2 linked regions of the Haloferax marinisediminis genome follow. The protein of the gene in region 1 binds, or shares a complex with, the protein of each later gene. Links are inferred from orthologs where the notes say so. Each region holds a gene or a part of one and is shown on either strand. Other genes may lie near its edges.

Region 1 (8,267 bases):
GTGCAATCAACACCGTCCTCAACCTGCTCGAAGCGGGCGACCACGTCGTCGCCGGCAACGACGTCTATGGGGGAACACACCGCATCTTCACGCAGGTCTACGAGAAGTACGACCTCGAATTCGACTTCGTCGAGACGACCGACCACGACGCCGTCCGCGACGCTGTCCGCGACGAGACGGAACTCGTGTGGGTCGAGACGCCGACGAACCCCCTCATGCGCGTCAACGACATCGAAGCGCTGGCCGACATCGCCCACGAAGCCGATGCGCTCTGCGCCGTCGACAACACCTTCGCGACGCCGTACCTCCAGCGCCCGCTCGAACACGGTGCCGACATCGTCTCGCACTCGCTGACGAAGTACCTCGGTGGCCACTCCGACATCGTCGGTGGCGCGCTCGTCACCGACGACGAGGAGCTCGACGAGGAGATTGGCTTCTACCAGAACTCCGTGGGTGCGACGCCCTCGCCGTTCGACTGCTTCCTCGTCCTCCGTGGGACGAAGACGCTGCCCGTCCGCATGGACCGTCACTGCGACAACGCCCGTGAACTCGCCGCGTGGCTCGACGACCACGAAGCCGTCTCTGAAGTGTTCTATCCCGGTCTCGACTCCCACCCGCAACACGAACTCGCGGCCGAACAGATGGACGACTTCGGCGGCATGCTCTCGTTCGAACTGGACGGGACGCTCGAACAGGCGTCGACAGTCGTCAAAGAGACCGAGGTGTTCACGCTCGCCGAGAGCCTCGGCGGCGTCGAGAGTCTCATCGAGCAACCCGCGGCGATGACGCACGCCGCCATCCCCCGCGAAGAACGTCTCGAAGCGGGACTCACCGACGGTCTCATCCGTGTCTCGGTCGGCATCGAACACATCGACGACATGAAAGCAGACTTCGAACAGGCGTTCGGCGAAGCGTTCTGACCGGGGTCTCGTCTTCTCATTTCCTCCTCGAAGAACGCCGTTCTGGGCATCGAAACGGTTGTTTCCGACTTCTGGGAACCCGAGCAAGGGTTATAGACTATGACGATGAATCATTACATATGTCCCAGGAGTCAGCATCACTGAGCGCAGAGTTCGTCCAACAACCGACCCCAGAACTGGTCGACCACGTATTCGTCGACTCCGACGACCGAGAGGGAACGAGCCACAGCGCCGAACAGTTCGGTATCGGCCTCGCCGGCGGTGTCCTCCTCGGCGGAATCGTAGGTCTCATCGTGGGATCGCTCCAGCTTGGCGTCCTGTACGGGTTACTCTTCGGCGTCGTCGTCGGCCTCTACCTGATGGAAGTCCGCTGAGACGGTCGCTCGCCAACGCAGTCGCTCAGCGGGATGCAGTTTCGCGGAAAAGGTCGGTCGTTCAGTTAGATACGGCCGACGTTCTCGACGGAGACGGACTCGACGCCGTCGACTTCCGTGAACGCCTCTTCGACAGCCTCGGTGCCGCCAGCGTCGTCAGGGACGATGACCGTCGGCAGGAGTGCGACGAGACCGAACGCGACGTCGTCGCGCTCGAATCCCTTGATCTTCGCACCCTCGGGGAGGGAGTCTTCGAGCTTGTCCTCGAGGTCGTCGAGGTCCAGCTCGGGGCTGTTCGGCATGACCTTGATTTTAGCGGCTACTTTTCCCATGATTATGGACCCATGAACCCGCAGTCGGGGCACTCGTAGAGGTTGCTCTGCTTGCGGCACTTGGAACAACGCGAAATCTCCTGGCCACAGTCGGGGCACTTGAACGTCGCGGCGCTCATGCCAGCGATGTTGATGCCACAGGACACACACTGGTGCGCGTGTCGCTGTTCGGACTCGCTCATACGTTGAACAACCGGCGCGCGACTTTTAACCGTTGTCTTTCCGGGTTCTCTGGGGGCACTCTGTGGCCCACGTCGACATACCTCATCCGAGGACCAACGGGCCCATGAGCACGCTCATCAGGTGGACACGGCGGCATCCGAGTCGCACCGGGACGAACCCCACGACTGCCGCGACAGCGAGAACGCCCACGCCGCCCACGCCTGCGAACGCCCACGAGAGGACGACGAGGAAGGCACAGACGGCGGTGACGAGTCGTCGCTGGTCGACCCGACCGACGAGTTCCAACAGGTGGTCACCGACGACCGGGACGAACACCGCTCCACACGTGCCCGCGACGATGGTCACCGGCACTGCCATCCAGAGCCCAGACGGTAAGTCGGCGGCCGTGAGTGCGACGAGCGCCCCGGTTCGCGGCGTTCCCAACCCGGCCAACGCGAACAGCGCGAACACCGTCGTCGCAGTCGTGGCCGCACTCGTCGCTGTGACGTACGCTCGCGCCGACTCGTCTGGGTCGTCTGCGGGGAGGACGGCGAGTGCGAGTGTCCCAGCAATCCCGGCGGAGACACCGGGGAGATAGCCAACGAACGCGCCGCCACCCGTCCCGGCGAGGACACTCCGGAGCACTGCCTGCGGCGACGTACCGAGCGTCGTATCACCCTGTGGCGGGACACCAGCGCCATCTCGTGCATCGAGGAGTACGGGCACGCCAAACAGCCCCGCCAAGAGCGGGGCCAACACGCCGCCGACAGGGAGCGGTCCGGCGAAGGGTCTCCCAAGGACAGCGAGACCCACCCCCGTCGCTGTGGCGATGGTCACCCCCGCAGCGAGTTTCGCGCGCGCCGTCGGTTCCGTCCAGACGAGGGCGGCCACGATAGCACCGAGTGCCATCCACAGGTTGTCGCGGACGAGGGGGTAGACGTGGACCGTGGCTTCAGTTATCGGGACGGCAACAGGCACGGCGAGACAGAGTGCGGCACCGCTTCCGAGCGCCGACAGTCGAAGTGCCTCGCGTCCTCGTCCACCCAAGACGAGTCGATGACCCGGCAGTGCACCGGGTGCGAGCGCAGCATCCGGAACGCCGAGTGCCAGCGCCGGCACCACGTCGAGGAACGTGTGGACGGTGGCCGCAGCGAGGATGGTGGCGGCAATCGCTGTGGGCGGGCCGGGAACGCTGGACGCCACGCTGGCAAGCACGAGCGCGAACGCGTTGGCGTGGAGGCCGGGGACGAGTCCAGAGCACGTCCCGAGGAGGATGCCAACCGCGACACCGACGGCGACGGCGACAGTCGGGTCCGACGTGGAGAGGAGACTGGTCGCGACGGCGGAGCGAGTAACACCGACCGCGCCAGTGAGCCACATCGCTCCGAGGTGGTCCCGGTCTGGGATATGAATCTACGCAGTTGGAACTCTCGTTTCGAACCGCTCGGAGTAGGTCGAATCCGCGCGCTCGGTGTGTCGAATCGGTGACGAGCGCTGACGCTCAGGGTGTGTCGAAAGAAAGCAGAATTGGGAAGCGAGTTAGGCCGCGAATGCGGCGTGTGTCTCGCGAGGTTTAGCCGAAGAGGGCGCCGAGGCCTTCGCCGTCAGCGTCTTCGTCTTCGTCGTCGTCGCCTTCGTCGGCGGCTTCTTCTTCAGCGGCTTCCTCTTCGTCGTCGTCGTCAGCGGCCTCGACCTCGCCACCAGCGCTGCCTGCAGCAGGTGCGGGGGCAGCGGCGGCCGTCTCGATGGCCTCTTCGATGTCGACGTCCTCGAGCGCGGCGACGAGCGCCTTGACGCGGGACTCTTCGACATCGACACCGGCAGCCTCGAGGACTGCGGTGATGTTCTCTTCGTTGATCTCTTCTTCCGTCTCGTTCAGGATGAGTGCGGCGTAGACGTATTCCATTGTTGTGTTCCTCGTTGTGTGTTGTTAGAACAGCGAGCCGAGAGCGTCGCCTGCTTCGTCACCTTCGTCGTCGTCGGTGTCGTCGGCTTCGGCCTCGTCGGCTTCTGCTTCTGCTTCTTCTTCGTCCGTCGATTCGTCTTCCGCAGCGGGTTCCGCGCTCTGCGCGGAGACGCCACGAAGTTCCTCAGGGAGTGCCTCTTCGTCGTCGATGTTGGCTGCGAGCGCGCGCAGTTGGGCGTCCGCCTTCGAGATGAGCTCCGGCATGAAGTCCGGGCTCTCGATGTTGGCGAACAGACCGACTGCCTTGGCCTCGCCGGTCGCCTTCGCGATGAGCGTCGGCGCGGTCTGGGTCGTCGGGTAGACCGCGTTGACCGAGAGGTTCGTCGCAGCGGCGACGGCCGACTGGATGTCGGCGCGGTACTCGTCCACGTCGATGGCGAGTTCGTCGGGTTCGAACAGGACGCCTTCGGAGAAGACGCCACGAAGGTCGAGACCGACCTCCTTGGGCTCGATACCGAGTTCTGCCAGGACGTTGGAGAGTTCCTCGGAGACTTCCTCGCCCGCAGAGAGGACGTGGGAGTCTTCGGTCACCTTGATGGAGCCGTCCATAATGCGAGCGGACGCTCCGACCTGCTGGAGTTCGCCAACGAACGGACCCGGGTCTACACCCGTGTCACCCTCGGGGATGACGATGTCGTTCGGGGCGACCTCACCAGCGTTGATGGGCGCAGGCGTCTTCGACGCCTCGAGCTCTTTGTACAGTGCGAACGGGTTGTCGTTCGTACCGATGAGCGCGACTTGCCCGGCGACGTACTCTTTGAGTTCCTCGAAGCCGTCGTCGACCTGGTCGAGGGCGCGGTTCACGAGCGTGTTACGGCTCATGCGGACCTGCGCGGAGCCGTGCAGCTCGCGGCGCATGGCCTGAAGCTGGCGGCTCGGAATGCCCGCGACGCCAACGACACCGACGGATTCGTAGGATTCGACGAAGTCGACGAGCTTGTCGACTTCGTCCTGCTTCCACTGCGGAATAACCTCGGTCTGTCGGGTCTCAGATTCGCTCATGCGGGCACCTCCACGGATGGACCCATCGTCGTTTTCACGAAGATAGAGTCGATGTTGAGGGGGCCCTTTTCGAGCGTCGCTTCGAGACGACGAACGATAACGTCGATGTTCTCCGCGATCTCGTCAGGGGTCATGTCGTCCGCACCGACGCGCGTGTGGAACGTGCGACGGTCGCGGGAACGGAGTTGCACCGTGTTCTTCATCCGATTCACCGTCTCGACGACGTCGTCGTCGGGCTGAAGCGGGGTCGGCATCTTACCACGAGGACCGAGCACGGTACCAAGGTAGCGACCGATGTCCTGCATCAGTGCTGCCTCAGCAACGAAGAAGTCGGTCTCGTCAGCAAGGTCTTTCGCCGCATCAGTGTCGTCACCGAAGTCTTCGAGCTCGTTCGGCCCGAGAACCTCGTCGGCGACATCTTCAGCGCGGAGCGCGGTTTCACCGGTCGCGAACACCACAATCTGGGTGTCCTGGCCGGTGCCAGACGGGAGCACGACGCTCTCGTCGACACGCTTCGACGGGTCGTTAAGATCTAGATCGCGCAGGTTCACGGCGAGGTCAACCGTTTCGCGGAAGTTCCGCCCAGGTGCCTCGTCGAGTGCGCGAGTGACTGCGTCAACTATTGTGTCTGCCATTATTCACCTCCGTAGTACGCAGGATTGCTCCTACGGGTCAGTGAAACAGGCTACTGCCTGCCTCGTCCGGCAGGACGAGTAGGCTCAACTTAAGTCCGTCGAAGAAAGGGCGTCGAGGCGCCCGAATTCGGGCGTTTCGCGTGCCAAGCGCACACATGCAGACACACGAGACTACGCGTATTGTGGAGAGAAGAAAGCGGGCCGAGGAGACTCGACCCGACGGAAAGTGCGGTTCGACGTGGCGAGACGATTATTCGTCGTCGAACTGGTCGTCGAACTCGCCGCCGTCGATGCGCTCTTTGAACGTCCGAGCGTCTTCGCCCTCGACGGTGACGCCGAGCGACGCACACGTGCCGGCGACTTCCTTCGAGGCGTTCTTGAGGTCGTACGCGAGCAGGTCAGAGGACTTCTGCTTGGCGACCTTCTTCAGCTGTTCGATGGAGATGTTGGCGACGAAGTCCTTCTGGGGCTCGCCGCTGCCAGTCTCGAATCCGACCTCGTCCTTGATGAGGGCAGCCGTCGGCGGGACACCGACCTCGATCGAGAACGAACCGTCGTCTTCGTACTCGACGGTGACGGGCACTTCCATGCCGTCGAACGCTGCCGTCTGGTCGTTAATCTGGTTGACGACGTCCTGCACGTCGACGGGGGTCGGGCCAAGTTCCGGGCCGAGCGGCGGGCCGGGGTTCGCCTTCCCGCCGGGAACGAGTACTTCGATAGTTCCAGCCATACGTGGAAACACCGTGTGGCGACTTTTAACGGTTTTCTTTCGCCGGGAGACGTGTGCGAAGACGACGCATAGGCCGGCCTGCGACCACCCAGCTGCGGCCGCCAATTCGGTGTCGGGGGCCTACAACTCGACGCCGAACGACTCGACGTCGCCTGCGAGCGACGCCATCGACCCGAGGAGGGCGGCCACGTCGTCGAGGTCCTCCGTCGAGATGACTTCGACGGGCGTGTGCATGTAGCGGTTCGGAATCCCGATGTTTAGCGAGGGAATCCCGGAGCGACTCGTGTAGAAGGCGTCTGCGTCGGTCCCGGTGTACGTCCCGGTCGCTTCCAGTTGGACGTCGATGTCGGCCGCCACCGCTGCGTCACGGGCGAGCGTGACGACGTTCGGGTGGTTGGCGCTCCCGCGGCAGACGACCGGCCCCTCGCCGAGTTCGACCGGTCCCTTGGCCTTGCCCGGCACGTCCGGGTTGTCCGTCGCGTGCGTCACGTCGACTGCGACCATCGCGTCGGGGTTGAGGTCGTAGCCGACCATCTTCGCGCCCTGTACACCGACTTCTTCTTGGACGGTACTCACGGCGTAGACCGTCGCATCGACGTCTGCTTCGACCGCGGCGCGAAGGCCTTCGGCGGCCGACCACGTGCCGACGCGGTTGTCCATCCCGTTGGCGGCGATGCGGTCGCCCGCGAGGTCACGGACCCGCGCTTCGACCGTCACGGGGTCGCCGATTTCGACGTGGTCTTTGGCGTCACCTTTGCTCGTGACGCCGATGTCGACGAACTGCTCTTCGAGGTCGTCGTACTCTTCTTTGCCCGTCTCGCGGAGGTGAATCGCCGTCTGGCCGATGACACCCGGCACGTCGCCGTCTTCGCTGTGGATGGTCACGTGCTGGCCCTTCGAGACGGTCCGGTCTGCACCGCCGATGGCACCGATACGGATGAAGCCGTCGTCGTCGATGTCGCGGACGATGTACCCAATTTGGTCCGCGTGACCTGTGAAGGCGATTTCCGGGCCCTCACCCGTTCCCTCGTGAACTGCGACGGCGTTACCGTAGGCATCGACCGTCACGTCGTCGGCGAACTCCGAGACGTAGTCGACCCACACGCGCTGGCCGGCGGTCTCGTAGCCAGAGGGACTTGGTGTCGTGAGCAGGGCGTCGAGGAAAGAACGTCGGTCGTCGTCCATGAAGGTTTTTCGTGGCGCGTGCGTGAAGAACACAGCGAAAATCGAAACGCCGACGCTGGCAACAATAGACCGACACGAACCGCAATAGGTTAGCAATGGCAGCAATAGAGCGGCACGAACAGCAGTGGGCCGCCGTGAACAGCAATAGATTGAGCGGACGAAGCTACCGGACGTTACCAGTCGGTGAGTATCGCCACAACGACTATCACTCTTGTGAGCGTATTGAGGTGTATGGCCGATTTTACCCTCTTCGAGGTACACCTGCACGACGGCTTCGAGTTCAGCCCTTCCAACCGCGCACCGCTCTTCAACAAGAGTGAGCGCGCCGACGACGACTACGAGGCGGAACTGGAAGAAGCGCACGAAGACGAGTACGAAGTCGAAATCGAGGCGGACGAGGACGACGCCGAATCCGGCGGCAGTCGCGCGATGTCGATGCTGTTCGGTCTCGTGCTCCTCGTCGGAATCGCAGCAATCGTTCGCTACATCCGTGGCCGCGGCGACGACGACCTCGACGAACTGGTCGACCTCGACGACCGCGAGGAAGTCGAAATCGGTGCCTGAACCGATATCGACCCCGACTCGAGACTGACGCCGACGCGAGAACCGCCCTGAACGTCCCCATTTTTGTGTCCCAGTTCGCCCAGTGACGACGCCGGTCGGATACGCTTAAGCGAGTCCCGTAGAAAGCCCGGAACATGACCGTTTCGAGCGCTCCCGGCAAGGTGTACCTGTTCGGGGAGCACGCAGTCGTCTACGGCGAACCGGCGGTTCCGTGTGCCGTCGAACGCCGGGCGACTGTCTCCGTCTCGCTCCGTGACGACGACCACGTCCGGGTCCGTGCCGAAGACCTGAGTCTCAACGGCTTCACTGTCGAGTACAGCGGTTCGACCGGTGGTCGGCCAGACGTGGACGTTCCGGCACCACTCGTCGAGGCTGCGATGGGCTACATCGACGCTGC
Region 2 (4,284 bases), 180 kb from region 1 along the record:
ACCGCGACCGTTTTCCCGCCAGCCATCGACCGACGAGTATGTACCTCTCTCATCCTGTCCGACGGATGCGTGACGACCCATTCGACGACGAGACGGCCGAACTCCGTGTCGAACCTGTCGACGACGACGCCCGGCTCGCTCTCGACGACCACGTGGAGTCACTCGGTGGGTCTGTCGAGAAAGAACTCCAGTTCGGTGGTGTGGTGGTCGTCCTCTCCGAATCCGACGTGGCGGCGCTCTGCGAACTCGACGGTATCGAACGAATCGAGACGGTCGACACGCTCGGGTACTAATTAATCGAGACGGTCGACACGCTCGGGTACTAATTTCTTCTTCGCCCACACGCGAGCGCAGAGTCGAGGCCGACTGCCTACCAATGCTTCTGCACTGCGTCGTCGTCCCTCGCGCATGGACCCGCGAATCACAATCGTTACACTCGGCGTCTCGGACCTCGCTGACTCTATTCGCTTCTATCGAGACGGACTCGGTTTTTCCGTTACGCGACCGCGACCCGGACAGCGACATCGCGTTCTTCACACTCGATGGGACGTGGCTGGCGCTCTACCCGTGGGAGTCACTCGCCGAAGACGCGACTGTCGCCGCGGAAGGAAACGGATTCTCGGGCGTCACCCTCGCACACAACGTGTCCACGAAAGCCGAGGTGGACGCGATTCTGGACGAGGTGGAAGCCGGTGGCGGACGAATCGTGAAACCGGCACAGGACGCCTTTTGGGGCGGGTAATCCGGGTACTTCTCCGACCCAGATGGCCACCTGTGGGAGGTGGCGTATCCGATGTAAACGGAATGTAGCGGTTGGTGAAGACTCACCTTTGAGGGCGAAGAACGAACCCGAGGGATTTGAACCTCGGTCGCTCTGCTCGCTTCGCTCGCGACGCTCCCTGATTCAAATCCCAGTTCTCGCATTCACTCCTCACAGTCCGAGCGACACGCACAGCGGTCGCTCGGAAGGTAGGTTCGTTGTAGAAGTGCGTCGGCTGGGATTTGAACCCAGGTTGTGACCATGGCAAGGTCACGTGATACCACTACACTACCGACGCATGAGGTGGAAGTGCGCTGGCTGGGATTTGAACCCAGGTTGTGACCATGGCAAGGTCACGTGATACCACTACACTACCAGCGCATTCCGCGTGTATCGTGGCGCTTGCTGCGTTTCAGGATAATGCTGGGTTGATAAATAAGACTTGCGAAACGGGGAAGAAATCGGATGACAGCGCGGCACCTGCTACCACGTGGGATTCGGTTCGTCCGACTGGTCGAAAATCGTGGTATTCACGCACACACGTCATTCGCCAATCCCCCACAAACTGGTGCGTGGGAGGCTCTATCACCCCAGATTTGATTCGCTACTCTTTTAGGTGACCCTACGGTAGAAACGCCACAGTCTAGACGACACGAGGATGAATTCGGCATGAAACTTAGCGTACTCGTGCCGACCTCACTCGTCCGGGAAGCCGAAGACCAACGCGAGGCAACTCGCAAACTCGGCTACGTCGCCCGTGCGGCGGCGGTGTTCCGGGCGGACGAACTCGTCATCTTCCCCGACGAAGATGGCGAGACCAGGTGGGGCGGCGAGTTCGTCGAAACCGTACTTCGGTACGCTGCGACGCCCCCATACCTCCGGAAGGAAGTGTGGGGCAAGCGTGACGAACTCCGGTACGCCGGGATTCTGCCCCCTGTCCTCGTCTCGTCTACGACCGCGGGCGACTCCGACGAGTTGCCTGCGTTGCGAGAAGGAATCGTGACCGAGGTCGGACCTGACGACCGCGTTCGGGTCAATTGCGGAATGCAACACCCGATCTCCCTGTTCGTCCCTCCCGGGATGAACCTCACAGAGGGAGAGCGCGTCGCTGTCAGGATCTCTTCGCGAGAACCGGTCCGTGCGAGGATCGTCGACGACCCCCTTCCGGGGTTCGACGTATCCCGCATGGACCTCACGGAAGCACTCGGCAGGCCAGATGCGGGCGTGCGAATCGCCACGTCTCGCTATGGCGAGCCGCTGTCAGTCCCCCGTTTGGGAGAACTGACTGCCCGCATCGCCGATGCCGGCGGTATGACCGTCGTCTTCGGTTCACCGGGCCGTGGGCTTCCGGACATGCTCGGGATGTCTCCCGAGGATGTTGCAGACGTCGAACCTTCCGGTGGTCCGGGGTTCGACCTCTGGCTCAATACGATTCCGCGACAGGGAAGCGACGTGGTGCGAACGGAAGAAGCGATGTTCGCGTCACTCGCCTCCCTGACACTCACGGAGTGAATACATGCCACAACCAAGCAGACCACGAAAAGGCTCGATGGGCTTCAGCCCACGCAAGCGTGTGACCAAAGAGGTCCCGCGCATCAAGTCGTGGCCAAGTGACGATGGCTCTCCTGCACTGCAGGGATTCGCTGGCTACAAAGCCGGCATGACCCACGTCATGATGGTCAACGACGAAGCGGACTCCCCCCGAGAGGGTATGGAGGAAGCAGTGCCGGTGACCGTCGTCGAGACGCCACCGATGCGTGCTGTTGCTCTTCGCGCCTACGAGCAGACGTCGTACGGTATGAAGCCGAAGACTGAGGTCTGGACGAACGAGTTCCACGACGAACTCGACCGCGTCCTCAACCTTCCGGCAGAAGACACGTTCGAAGAGGACGCCGAAGCGCTTCGCGAGGCCGTCGAGGCCGGTGAAGTCGATGACCTCCGCGTCATCACGCACACGGTCCCGTCCGAACTCAAGAACGTGCCTAAGAAGAAGCCCGACGTGATGGAGACTCGCGTCGGCGGCGGCTCCCTCGTGGAGCGCGCCGACTTCGCCCTCGAACTCGTTGGCGAGGGTGGCGTACACGAGATGTCCGACGTGTTCCGTGCTGGCGAGTATCTCGACGTCGCCGGTGTCACGAAGGGTAAGGGTACGCAAGGTCCCGTCAAGCGATGGGGCGTCCAGAAGCGGAAGGGCAAGCACGCCCGCCAGGGTTGGAGACGCCGTATTGGCAACCTCGGCCCATGGAACCCGTCGCGTGTCCGCTCGACGGTTCCGCAGCTCGGTCAGACTGGTTACCACCAGCGCACCGAGCTCAACAAGCGCCTCATCGACCTCGGCGACGGCGACGACGCCTCCGTCGACGGTGGCTTCGTCAACTACGGCGAGGTCGACGGCAACTACGCGCTCATCAAGGGCTCGCTCCCGGGTCCCAACAAGCGTCTTCTGCGGTTCCGCCCGGCCGTCCGGCCGAACGACCAGCCGCGCCTCGACCCCGAGGTGCGCTTCGTCTCTACCGCATCGAACCAGGGTTAAACCATGCAGGCAACTATCCGAGACCTGAACGGTGACGACGCAGGCAGCATCGACCTGCCTGAGGTTTTCGAGACGGCTTACCGTCCGGACCTCATCAAGCGCGCAGTCATCGCAGCTCAGGCAAACCGAAAACAGCCGTACGGTGCCGACCCCTACGCTGGCATGCGAACGCCGGCAGAGTCCATGGGAAGCGGTCGCGGCATGTCGCACGACCCACGCCAGAATGGCGTCGCACGACGTGTCCCGCACGCCGTCTCCGGTCGTCGCGCACACCCGCCGAAGGCCGAGAAGGACCAGGGGAAGGAAATCAACACGAAAGAGCGCAAACTCGCAGTCCGCTCGGCACTCGCCGCAACGGCGAACCCCGAACTCGTCCGCGAGCGCGGTCACCAGTTCGACGATGACCTCGAGCTTCCGCTCGTCGTCTCCGACGACTTCGACGACCTCGTCAAGACGAAGGAGGTCGTCGACCTCCTGCAGTCGCTCGGCGTCTACGCCGACATCGAGCGCTCCGAAGAGAACAAGAAGGTGAAAGCCGGTCAGGGTAAGCTCCGTGGCCGCAAGTACACCCGTCCGAAGTCCATCCTCTTCGTGACGTCCGAGGAGCCTTCGAAGGCTGCTCGTAACCTCGCCGGTGTCGACGTCGCCACCGCGGCGAACGTCTCCGCCGAGGACCTCGCGCCCGGTACGCACGCCGGCCGCCTCACGCTCTTCACCGAAAGCGCACTCGAGGAGGTCGCAGAACGATGAGCATCATCGAGCACCCACTGGTCACCGAGAAAGCGATGAACCAGATGGACTTCCAGAACAAGCTCCAGTTCATCGTCCACGTCGACGCGACCAAGTCCGAGATTTCGGACGAAATCGAGTCGCGCTACGACGTGACCGTCGAGAAGATCAACACACAGGTCACGATGAAAGGGAAAAAGAAAGCAACCGTTCGTCTCTCTGAAGACGACGACGCGCAGGAAGTCGCGTCGCGAATTGGGGT

The links.
Region 2: GJR98_RS08600 (region 1) and GJR98_RS07630 share a complex: the UniProt entries of both Methanocaldococcus jannaschii proteins name them as parts of the 50S ribosomal subunit. The link is inferred for Haloferax marinisediminis from one-to-one orthologs.

Annotation. Positions count from the first base shown.
Region 1 is NZ_WKJP01000001.1:1,646,743-1,655,009, forward strand. The notes cover bases 2,738-5,709. They hold GJR98_RS08600 (50S ribosomal protein L10), read right to left. Parts: upstream 4,757-5,709; coding sequence 3,719-4,756; downstream 2,738-3,718. Other genes in these bases: GJR98_RS08590 (tripartite tricarboxylate transporter permease), read right to left, coding at 2,738-3,168; rpl12p (50S ribosomal protein P1), read right to left, coding at 3,362-3,694; GJR98_RS08605 (50S ribosomal protein L1), read right to left, coding at 4,753-5,391; GJR98_RS08610 (50S ribosomal protein L11), read right to left, coding at 5,642-5,709. In the rest of the region: GJR98_RS08570 (cystathionine gamma-synthase), read left to right, coding at 1-920; GJR98_RS08575 (hypothetical protein), read left to right, coding at 1,040-1,294; GJR98_RS08580 (elongation factor 1-beta), read right to left, coding at 1,360-1,626; GJR98_RS08585 (HVO_2753 family zinc finger protein), read right to left, coding at 1,629-1,808; more of GJR98_RS08590, read right to left, coding at 1,891-2,737; more of GJR98_RS08610, read right to left, coding at 5,710-6,121; GJR98_RS08615 (M42 family metallopeptidase), read right to left, coding at 6,242-7,306; GJR98_RS08620 (hypothetical protein), read left to right, coding at 7,538-7,870; mvk (mevalonate kinase), read left to right, coding at 8,005-8,267. UniProt on the Methanocaldococcus jannaschii protein: Forms part of the ribosomal stalk, playing a central role in the interaction of the ribosome with GTP-bound translation factors.
Region 2 is NZ_WKJP01000001.1:1,464,869-1,469,152, reverse strand. What follows is about bases 1,331-4,284. They hold GJR98_RS07630 (50S ribosomal protein L3), read left to right. Parts: upstream 1,331-2,276; coding sequence 2,277-3,293; downstream 3,294-4,284. Other genes in these bases: GJR98_RS07620 (50S ribosomal protein L23), read left to right, coding at 4,040-4,284; rpl4p (50S ribosomal protein L4), read left to right, coding at 3,297-4,043; GJR98_RS07635 (putative RNA uridine N3 methyltransferase), read left to right, coding at 1,430-2,272. Also shown: GJR98_RS07655 (hypothetical protein), read left to right, coding at 39-293. UniProt on the Methanocaldococcus jannaschii protein: One of the primary rRNA binding proteins, it binds directly near the 3'-end of the 23S rRNA, where it nucleates assembly of the 50S subunit.